DNA from 2 places in the Synechocystis sp. LKSZ1 genome. Region 2 is predicted to be linked to the other one. Evidence: predicted binding sites of a transcription regulator. Region 2 holds the regulator's gene; the other holds the start of a gene.
What was found. Region 2 encodes NtcA, which controls nitrogen genes in cyanobacteria. Its sites were predicted from a motif close to GTANCNNNNGNTAC; they were not measured.
Positions count from the first base shown of each region.

Region 1 (5,687 bases), 1.7 Mb from region 2:
CCCAGGATGACACTCAGCCCCACCATACCTAGGCCCGTGCGGTAGAGAATCACATCACGGCGGTCTTGGTCATCAATGGTAAAGTCGCCAAATTGGCCCTGGTAAACAGGGGACGGGGTTATCATTTTGCCTCAACTTTGCTTACAACAAACGGAGCACCCACTCCGTGGATGACCCTATTTTAGGGGAGCAAAGCCAAAGGTGGCATCAAATTGTTCACACCAGATCCCGACGGTATTAATCTCCTTCAGATTAACGGTGGCGGGAATTTCATACCGTTGCTTACCCGTAAAATTCTTGAGGGGAGACAGTTTGATGTAGGACATCCCTTTGAGGTGGACAGGGAGTTTGCTTGGCTTGGCCAGAATGACCTTAAGGTCAGGGCCATCGGTCGAGGTTTTAAAATCAGGCCCTAACTCAACATAGGTCTTATTCCCTTCCTTAACAATTTTGGCGGTGCCGGAAGTCGGTTTTTCCACCTGCATAAAACTGCCTTGGGAGCCAATGCTGGCCGCGATACTGGGGATGGGGAGAATGACACCCGCGCTGAGCATGAGCAGACTGGAGAATACGAAGGATTTGATCGGTTTCATGGTTTTTGTCCTGGTTTGAGAAAAATCCAGCATCGCCCCGGCCCTGTCCCTAAAAGCATGAGTCAAGGCCAGAAGCGACTGATTGCTTCTAATACGGAGCGGAGTCGGGCCTGGATGAGGGGCGGAGGATATTCCGGCCTTGTCTTGAAGTCCGTCGGGCGGTTGACCATGGCCTACATCCCTTGAATGGTTAGAGATGTTTCCAATCGTGACACCATGGCCAGGCCGGTTTCACTCCAGGGCCGAACAGGGGTCACTTGGCCCAGGACAGGCGCGGTGTAACTGGGATAAGCACTGGCCACCAAGGCCACATGACGGTCACTCACTGCCAGGCCATGGGTAGGATCATAACCCCGCCAACCGGCCCCCGGTAAATAGACTTCTGCCCAGGCGTGCAAATGCCACTGGTCTTGGTCGGGAACCCCTTCTTCGTAGCCACTGACGAAACGCGCCGCCAGGCCAACGGCTCGACAGGCCTCGATCCAGAGGACAGCCAGGTCACGGCAGGAACCCTGACGACGACGCCAAGTGACACCGGCGGGCCAGGGGTCTCCCTGTTCTCTCGTCAGGTACTCACAGTTTTGGTAAAGGTGTTGCGTGAGCACAGCAAGAAATGCCACCGTATCAAAGTGAACCTCCGCCAGTAGGTCTTGGGCTAATTTCAAGGCCTCGGGGTCTAGGGCCACTCCGCTGGGTTGGAGATAGGGTTGGAGTTGGGCTGACAGACGACTGGGATAATCGCAGGGAAGACGCAGGGCCCAGCTTTCCAGCAGATAGTTAAAGGGATTGGTTCGATGGGTTTCGACTTGGCTCAGGGTCTGGATAGTGAACTGCTCGGTGCTCGTGTTAAACCAAACGCGGGTGATGGGATTGCCATCCAGGTCATCGTAGGGAGATTGGCCCGCAGGGGCCGGGTCGAGGTGGAGGGAAAAGGCCCGGAGGGTCTGGGCACTATCCCCGCGGGGTTGGAGCCGCACCAGTTGGGGCTGGAGCCAGACGGGTTGATTGTAACGATAGGTTGTCCAGTGGCTAATGGAATAGAGCACGTTACAGGGCCTCTAGGGCAAAAAAGGTCGCGTAGATCTGCTCTCCCACCTGATTAATCTCCTGTTGGGTTTGGTCTAGAAATTCATGGAGGCCAAGGTTAACAATGTCCTCAATAGTGAGATAGCCCAATTGACTACACAGCTTTCCCAGGGACTTTTCTGCACCATTGCACCAGGTACCGGCGGGAGTTTGAGTAATAGCGTGGAGACACTGCTCCGCCTGGCCCAGGCAAAAACGAATAGAGCGGGGAAACTGTCGGTTTAGAATCAGAAATTCAGCGACGCTGTTGGGCAAAATCCGGTGTTGCGACTTGCGGTACATTTCGTAGGCACTGGCAGACTTGAGCAGGGAAATCCATTGAATTTGGTCGAGGGGCGTCCCCACCCAGCGGGCGGAGGGTAGAAGTAGATAGTACTTGACATCTAGAATCCGGGCCGTTTTATCTGCCCGTTCCAAAAAGCGTCCCAGTTGGCCAAAGTGCCAGCCTTCATTGTGGCTCATGGTGGCATCCATTACCCCGGCAAAGCGATGACTGGCCATTTTGACCTGATTAAAAAATTCCGGCAGGGCATCAAAGGGTTTTCCCTCGGCGGCCTCCTTGACCATCAAATAAAAGGTGTTGACCTCCTCCCACATCTCCGAGGAAATAATTTCCCGGATCGAGCGGGCATTTTCCCTCGCACTCTGTAAACAGGCCACGATGGAGTTAGAGTAATCCCAATCAAAGGTTAAAAATTGGATTACATTGTCCGCCGTCACGGCGCCGTAACGACTTTGAAACAGGGCCAGATCGCCTGTCGTATGAATTAACGGCTCCCATTGTTGGATCATCCCCGTGGAGAGATCCAGCATGAGATTGAGATTAACGTCCATAAAACGGGCAATATTTTCGGCCCGCTCAATATAACGGTTTAACCAGTAGATCGAATCCGCCACCCGACTCAGCATAAATCCTCGCTTCCTATTGATTTTGTTGGTAGATAGGGAAGGTCTCCGGGTCTGGGGCCAGCACCCAAGTATCTTTACTGCCGCCCCCCTGAGAGGAATTCACCACCAGAGAACCCTTTTTCAGGGCCACCCGCGTCAGTCCACCGGGATGGACGTAGATATCTTCCCCCCGGTGCAGAATATAGGGCCTTAAATCCACGTGGCGGCCCTCCACTTGGTCATCGATTAGCGTGGGCACCCGCGACAGACTCAAGATCGGTTGGGCAATGTAATTGCGGGGATTGGCCTGGATGCGCTGGGCAAATTCCTGGCGCTCCGCCGGGGTCGCCGCCGAGCCCACCAACATACCATAGCCGCCGGATTCATTGGCCGCCTTCACCACCAAACTCTCCAGGTGGTCTAGAACGTAACGCCGGTCTTCTTCTTGCCAACAGAGGTAGGTGGGCACATTGGCCAGTAGGGGGTCTTCCCCAAGGTAGTAGCGGATCATGGCAGGAACGTAGGCATAGACCACCTTGTCATCGGCCACGCCAGTTCCCGGTGCATTGGCCAATACCACTCGGCCCTGGCGATAGACCTCCATCAGGCCCGGCACGCCCAGGAGCGAATCGGGGCGAAAGACCTGGGGGTCTAAAAAATCATCATCGACACGGCGATAGACCACATCCACCCGATGCAAGCCCTTGGTGGTTCTCATTTGCAAGTAACCATCCACCACCACTAAATCCCGGCCCTCCACCAGTTCCACCCCCATCTGCTGGGCCAGGAAAGAATGCTCGTAGTAGGCGGAATTGTAGATACCAGGAGTCAGGACAACCACCGTGGGATTGGGTAAATGGGGCGGCGCTAGGCCCAAGAGGGTCTCCAGCAAATTACCGGGATAGTCATCAATGGGCCGGACTCGCATTGTCTGGAAAATATCGGGAAAAGTACTCTTCATCACCCGACGATTATCCAGCACGTAGGAAATGCCGGAGGGAACCCGTAGATTATCCTCCAGCACATACCATTGACCATCCCGGTCTCGTACTAGATCAGTACCCGTAATATGGCACCAGATGTTATGGACTGGTTTTAAGCCAATGCAGGGTTTTAAGAAGCCTGTGGCGGATTGGATGACTTCCGCCGGAATCGCACCATCCTTGAGAATCTGTTGAGGGCCATAAATATCCGCCAGAAACAGATTCAGGGCCCGAATCCGTTGTTTAAGACCTGTTTCCAGCCCTTGCCATTCCTGGGCGCTGATGATGCGGGGAATAATATCAAAGGGAAAAATTCTTTCCAGGCCCCGCTGGTCGCTATAGACATTAAAGGTCACGCCTAACCTAAACAGGGCGATCTGGGCGGCCTGTTGATACTGCTGGAGCTGTTGCAGGCTAATATTTTGGATGCCTTGAATTAAAGCTGCTAGATGGGGCCGGGGTTGACCAGGGGCCAAAAAGAGTTCATCGTAAAAATCTTCGGGATCATAATTATTGATCTGCACAACCAGGCCTCCTGTTAACCGGAACCCTAACCTATCCTCATCCATGGCCCCTCGGCTCGACGTCAGGAAAGATTCTCGGCGTATTGACAACACTGTCCTTAGGGTCAGGCCAAGGGCCCCAAAAAAAAGTAACTTGGGATACTTTTATCCCGCCGCCACCCGTTCTCGTCCCCCGTTTCCCGTCCGCTGGCCCTTGGCCCAAGGGTGGTACAATGCGTTTGTTCAAATCCACCCTAGCAACGAGGAGACTAATTTGGAACGCACATTTATTATGGTCAAACCCGACGGAGTTCAGCGGAATCTGGTCGGCGAAATTATCCGTCGTTTTGAAACGAAGGGCTTTAAGTTAGTCGGCCTCAAGCTCATGGCAGTTAGCAAAGAACTGGCGGAAAAACATTACGAATCCCTGAAAGATAAGCCCTTTTTTCCTGGCCTGGTGGAGTTTATCTGCTCTTCCCCTGTAGTGGCCATGGTCTGGGAAGGAGAAAACGTGGTTGTTACCTCTCGCCAAATGATTGGGGCCACCAATCCCCACGCCGCTGTGCCCGGTACCATTCGGGGAGATTTTGGGGTTGCCGTCGGACGCAATATTATCCATGGTTCTGATGCCATTGAAACGGCCCAACGGGAAATTGCCCTCTGGTTTAGCGAAACGGAATTAGCTCCCTGGGATGCAACGATTGCGCCTTGGTTGTACGAGTAACTTCAGTTATCTGATGGGCTTTGCCCTAGAAGAGGATGAAGAGATAGTTATGGCCTGGAATCTGAGTCGCAATGAGCCAATCTATGGCAAGGCGGCCCAGAGACAGGCCTTTAAGGTCTTTAGAACCCTCTATGACCAAGGCCCTCTGGGGGTTTAGCTTACATGAAGCCGATGGTAGCTAGACCTCCTTATTTGATAATAATTTTAAGTATCTTTACAAATAATTGCGAAAGACTCATGTTCTTGTTATTCTCAATACATCTTAAGTAGAAAGTACTTACAGGCGATTTAGGAAACAAGCAATATCATCTATAAGCGAATAGCATTATGTCGTTTGCTTCGCTATTTTATGGCTTTTTTGTTTCACTTTAAACTTCTGGTTATAGATAAATTTTTTGATTTTTATACGGTGAGAAATGTACCTCATCTTAAGACTGTAGATAGTTCCAATAAATGCTTACTCATCGCTCTCACAGACGACAGAAACCTATTGAGGTTCATGCTCTTTATCCTAGATATCCACTGATGGGAGTTATTACATGGACATCAGATAAAGCATTTGGTCATATAAAACCTGATATTAATATCATAAATTTTTATCTGGGAAGGGTTTTTGCAAACATTACTGGATATAAGGTCTTTGCACATATTACTGGATATAAAGGGCATCATTCTAGAGATTGGCTAAGACAAAATGATATTTCTAATGAAAGATGCCTATTTACTCTTGGAGTAAGTCCTCATGAATATCAAAGAAATGGCAGAGCAATCGCTATTAATTGGCTTCTTGAAAGTGATCTTGCAGATCCAGAATCTCTCGAAACTTATTACTCAGATAGGCTAAAAGCACTAGCCAACTTTCCATCATCGTCATTAAATAATATTCTACAGTCTCAATGGTACGTTGATT
Region 1 covers NZ_AP031572.1:2,547,652-2,553,338, forward strand. The annotation lists gene ABXS88_RS11550 (DUF2301 domain-containing membrane protein) at 1-125, opposite strand, end outside; gene ABXS88_RS11555 (DM13 domain-containing protein) at 177-593, opposite strand; gene ABXS88_RS11560 (transglutaminase family protein) at 767-1,639, opposite strand; gene ABXS88_RS11565 (alpha-E domain-containing protein) at 1,641-2,588, opposite strand; gene ABXS88_RS11570 (circularly permuted type 2 ATP-grasp protein) at 2,602-4,074, opposite strand; gene ndk (nucleoside-diphosphate kinase) at 4,328-4,777, shown strand; gene ABXS88_RS11580 (hypothetical protein) at 4,746-4,934, shown strand; gene ABXS88_RS11585 (UvrD-helicase domain-containing protein) at 5,303-5,687, shown strand, end outside.
Region 1: the regulator NtcA is predicted to act here: its motif matches at 4,203-4,216, upstream of ABXS88_RS11570 (circularly permuted type 2 ATP-grasp protein).

Region 2 (5,687 bases):
ATGACGAAATTTTCGGGCCGCCGCCAGCGTTCGTAGGCCTGGAGCGTGGCTAAACTGCCGAGGGCTTTGCCTTGCCGATGGGCCTGTTCCAACACTTCCGCCAGGGCCGCCGCATCCCGCAGACCTAAATTGAGGCCCTGGCCCCCCACCGGATGGCAACAATGGGCCGCATCGCCAATCAGGGCCAGGTGGGGTTGAATATAGCGGTTACTCTGCATCAGTTGGACGGGAAACAGACGACGGGCCCCGCAGAGTTGAATCTCGCCAAAATCCTCCCCGAGACGGGGCTTGAGTTGTCGGAGAAAATCAGCCTCCTCAGCTCGTAGCAGGGCCTGGGCCTGGGCGTGGGGAAGCGTCCAAACAATCTGACAGCGGTGGCCGGGCAAGGGTAATACTCCCATCGGACCACTGTACCAAAACCGTTCGTAGGCAATGTTATTTTGGGGCGCTTGGTGTTGGATAGTAAAGGCGACGCAGGACTGCCAATATTTCCAGCCCCGGGTTTTGATCTCGGCTAGGGAACGAATTCTGGACTTGGCCCCATCGGCCCCAACGACGAGTTGCGTCGAGAGGGTCTGGGTCTGGCCCTGATGGCGGATCTGAACCAAGGCCCCGGCCTCGGTGTAGTCAACGGCAATCACCTCTGCTGGCCGAAACCAATAAACACGGGCCTGGGAGGTTAATTTTTCCTGTAGGGCCGAGAGAATGACGCGATGTTCTCCCACATAACCCAGGTGCGGGGTCTGGAGATCTGCTTGGGAGAAGGGAACAACGCCAGGATAGTCGGCATCTGATAGACGAATCTGCTCAAAATGACCGACCTGGGGCGCAATTTGTGACCAGAGGCCCAACCCCGCCAAAATACGGCTGGACAGTAGGGAAAGGGCGTAGGCCTGGGGTTTATACAGGGCCTGTTCTGCCGGTAAGGCCTCGATAATGGCAATGGTTAACGGCGTGTTTTGAAGGGCGCAGGCGAGGGTTGTCCCGACAATGCCTCCCCCCACAATAACCAGGTCAAACGTCGTGTTAGGTGCTGGGCGAGGAATTTCGGAGAGCATTACGGTATTGTCTTTATAAGGAACTACATCGTATTGTGACTTAACTGTTTAGGGAGAGCAAGGTCGCATTCAAGACTGACTTTCTCTTGAGGAGATGAGGCAGATCACGAAAAACGTTAATCCTTGCTTGCGTTGTATTCAGAAACAGGCCACAATAATCGCGGATTCAACGGAGTGTTAGCGATGCGAGTGTGTGTCATTGGAACGGGCTACGTAGGCTTAGTCACCGGGGTTTGTCTAGCCCAGATCGGCCATCAGGTCATCTGTGTGGATAACAATGAGGAAAAAGTCAAGCTAATGAAGGCCGGGCAGTCCCCCATCTATGAACCGGGCCTGTCAGAGTTAATGGTCAGCAATATGCAGGCTGGCCGCCTCGATTTTTCTTCGGATCTAGCCCAGGGCGTTCAGCACGGCGAAATTCTCTTCATTGCCGTCGGGACACCGGCCCTGCCAACGGGAGAGAGTGATACCCGCTACGTCGAGGCCGTGGCTCGGGGGATTGGCGCCCATTTAGATGAGTCTTACCGCGTTATTGTTAATAAATCGACGGTGCCCATTGGTTCTGGGGACTGGGTGCGGATGATTGTGCTAGAGGGCCTGAAGGAGCGCTACGGGGCCACAGGGCCTGGGGACAAAAAGGCCCTGGTGGAAAATTTTGATGTGGTGAGTAATCCAGAATTTCTACGAGAAGGCTCTGCTGTCTATGACACCTTCAACCCAGACCGAATTGTTCTGGGCAGTAATAGTGACAAGGCCATTGCTCTCATGCAAGACCTCTATCAACCCCTGGTTAACCGACAATTTGCTGAAGATCCCTCCCTACCGCCGGTGCCGGTTGTGGTGACAGACCTCAGTTCCGCGGAAATGATTAAGTACGCGGCTAATGCCTTTCTAGCGACCAAGATTAGCTTTATTAATGAAGTGGCTAACATCTGCGACCGGGTCGGAGCCGATGTGACCCAAGTGTCTCGGGGAATTGGCCTCGATTCCCGCATCGGTAGTAAGTTTTTACAGGCTGGAATTGGTTGGGGCGGTTCCTGTTTTCCCAAGGATGTTTCGGCATTAATCCATACGGCGGCAGATTACGGCTACACCACGGAAATTCTGAAGGCGGCTGTCAACGTCAACCAACATCAACGCTTGATTGTGGTGGAAAAACTCCAACAGGAACTGAAAATTCTCAAGGGCAAGATCATTGGTCTATTGGGATTAACATTTAAACCAGACACCGACGATATGCGCGATGCGCCGGCCCTGGGCATTATCGACCAGCTAAATCGACTCGGGGCCAAGGTCAAGGCCTACGACCCCATTGTTTCTCAATCAGGGTTAAGCCATGGCCTGTCCGGGGTTCATATTGAAACCAATCCCGAAATGCTCGCCGATGATTGTGATGCCCTGGTACTGATCACCGAGTGGCAGGAATTTCTCCGCCTCGACTTCGACAAAATGCGTCAACGGATGCACCATGCCTTAATCATTGATGGCCGTAACTTCCTCGACAAGGCCCAACTTCAGCAGAGTGGCTTCCATTATGTTGGCATTGGTCGTAACTAGACGAACACGGAGGGACTCGAACCCCCGACCCTCAGGACCGGAACCTGATGCTCTATCCAACTGAGCTACGTGTCCAAACACTTTTCCTAGGATAGCATTGTTCTAGGGGTTTTGGATTACAAATTTGGCCCCCCGGGCCAACAGGCTGGCCTGGAGACTGGCCGTCATACCAGGATTATCCCCAAAGCGAGTATTGGTAACGATGGCGTTGGTCAAATTGGCATTTTGTACTGAAGTACCTACCAAATTGGCATCGGTTAGATCGGCCCCAATCAGATTTCCCAGGGCTAAACTACTGCGATGGCAATCGGCGCCCCGGAGGTTAGCCCCTTCTAGGTAGGCCCCACTCAGGTCGGCCCCGCTGAGATTGGTAAAACTGAGGTCGGCCTCACTGAGATCGGCATCGGTTAAGATTGCTCCCCGAAAATTACTCCGACTGAGGTCGCTACGGTGCAGTTCAATCCCCTGGAGGCTGGCTCCGACAAATTTCCCGCCGGCTAAATTAAGCTGGGGATCGAGGCCCGCAAGACGAGCCAGGGCATGGAGATCTTCCGTCGTAGCCTGGTAAATTTGTTCAATCTGCTGGCGCAGGGCCTGGCAATCCTCTGGGCTGGGGTGTTGGCCAGTGGCCAGGTTACGGCGATAGTCCTGGTATAAGTCCTCCCAGATTTCCAACTGACCGAGACTCAGTTGAACCCAACTCAGAGCCGGTGGGAAGACCTGTTTAACTAAAAATTGGGCCAGAAGACGCTCAATAATGCCGTGTTTATTGGGACTCAGATCGGGCCGCCACAGGCCCTCGGCATCCGTAATTACTAAGGAAACGGGGTCTAGGGTCAGGGTAGCAATGATATGACAGGGCGCAGAGGATAGGGGTAGACTCCCTAACTCCAATCGCTGGGAGGATAGTTTGAGCCATGCTTGACCCGGGGCCGGCAGGATCTGCCAGTGAAATTCGGGGGGCACAGAGGCTAGTCGTGGAAAGCTCGCGGGAGTTAACGCAGGCGTAAAGTCTCTGCTGTGAATTTGTAGGTTAAATTGTCCTGTTTTAAGGGCGAATTTAAGGCGGCCACTGGCCAAGTTCAGCCATTGTTCCTGCAAACTCAGATTGGCAACGAGATTCACTAGCGGCTGTTCCGTATTCTCTGCCTTAACTCGGGCTTCTAAATCCATGAGAATACCGTTGGCATAGGGATTTTGAATTTCAAGCAGATGAATATCAGGCATGGTAAGCAGAGACGAGGACGGCAGAAAACGGACTGGAGGATTAACCACTGATTTCCAGCTTATTATTGATCGGGCTTTCTGGGGCCTTTCTGCTAGTCTTCCGGGGGCACAACTCCCCCTAGAACCGCAGGAGTTTGTGTATAATTGCGATACAGAATTGGGGGAAATTATCTCGTTATCCCCTTGTGTGAGGTTGAATGGACCAGTCCCTGACCCAAGAAAGACCACTAACCGCCCTATTCCGACGCTTGGGCAATGAAGCCTTCCCGCCGGTGGTCGAAACCTTTGAGCGGAGTAAAACGATTTTTTTTCCGGGGGATCCGGCTGAGCGGGTCTATTTTTTGCTTAAGGGAGCGGTTAAGCTATCGCGGGTGTACGAAGCGGGTGAAGAAATTACCGTGGCCCTTTTGCGGGAAAATAGTGTCTTTGGGGTTCTTTCCCTAATTACCGGTCAACGCTCCGACCGTTTTTATCATGCGGTGGCCTTTACCCCCGTCGAACTGTTATCGGCCCCCATTGAACAGGTGGAGCAGGCCCTGAAGGAACACCCAGATTTAGCGATGCTGATGCTCCAGGGCCTGTCTTCTCGGATTTTGCAGACGGAGATGATGATTGAAACCCTCGCCCATCGAGATATGGGATCACGGCTAGTGAGTTTTTTATTAATTTTGTGTCGGGATTTTGGAGTTCCCACCCCTGAGGGGATTCGTATCGATCTTAAACTCTCGCATCAAGCCATCGCCGAAGCCATTGGCTCCACGCGGGTTACTGTGACACGACTCCTGGGCGACCTGCGGGAAAGTAACATGATTTCTATCTTTAAAAAGAAGATCACGGTACATAACCCCGTTGCCCTCAGTCAACAATTTACCTAAACCATCCCGATGACCAGTGCTTATATTCTGGTAACGGCCGTACTTGTCTTGGGCGGGATTATTGCCGCGCTCGGCGACCATTTAGGCAGTAAAGTGGGCAAGGCCAAGCTCCGTCTTTTTGACCTCCGGCCCCGGCAAACGGCGGTGGTACTGACGGTGCTAACGGGAACCCTGATCGCCGCCTCAACCCTAGGAATTTTGTTTACCTTTAGTAAGTCCCTGCGGGAAGGGGTTTTTAAGCTCGATGAAATTTTGCAACAGTTGCGGACGGCCCAATCGGAACTAGAAAGGGCCAGTAGTGAAAAAAAGGCCATTGAACAGCAGTTAGCTGACGCCAAAACCAAGCAAATTCAAGTTCAAAAACGCAGTCAGGAAATTGATGACAACTACAATCGCGCCCTAGCCAAGCTGAGACGGGTCTCTCGGGATGCCAAACGACTCCAGGCCGATGTCCAGACCTTGACGAAAGAGCGGGAGCAACTGCGTCAACAAAAATTGCAGTTAATTGAAGAGATGAGCAAACTGCAGGCCTTGGTCAAACAGCGGGATATGGAATTGGGAAAACGCCAGACCAAAATTGCGGAGCAGGATAGAATTCTAGCCCAGCGTCAAGAACGTCTCCAATCCCTAGAAAAACGATTTGCTTCCCTAGAGCAACAACGCCAGCAACTCCAAACGGAAATTAACCAACGGGATGAACAGATTGACCGTCTTGACCAATCCATTGCTCTGAAGGACCGGAATATTCGTCAACGGGAATCCAAATTACAAGACCTGGAAAAACAATTAGGTTTCCTGAACCGAGAGGTGCAAGTCCTAGAACAGTACTATCAAAACTACCAAGACCTGCGAGAGCGGAAAATTGCTCTCCTGCGGGGCCAGGTCTTAGCCTTTGGGGCTGTACGGGTGGTTGATCCGACCCTGGCCATTGAGGCGGTGGATGAACTCCTGCGTCAGGCCAATCGCAATG
Region 2 covers NZ_AP031572.1:566,967-572,653, forward strand. The annotation lists gene ABXS88_RS02730 (FAD-dependent hydroxylase) at 1-1,058, opposite strand, end outside; gene ABXS88_RS02735 (UDP-glucose/GDP-mannose dehydrogenase family protein) at 1,242-2,615, shown strand; tRNA gene ABXS88_RS02740 (tRNA-Arg) at 2,617-2,690, opposite strand; gene ABXS88_RS02745 (pentapeptide repeat-containing protein) at 2,718-3,842, opposite strand; gene ntcA (global nitrogen regulator NtcA) at 4,040-4,717, shown strand; gene ABXS88_RS02755 (DUF3084 domain-containing protein) at 4,727-5,687, shown strand, end outside.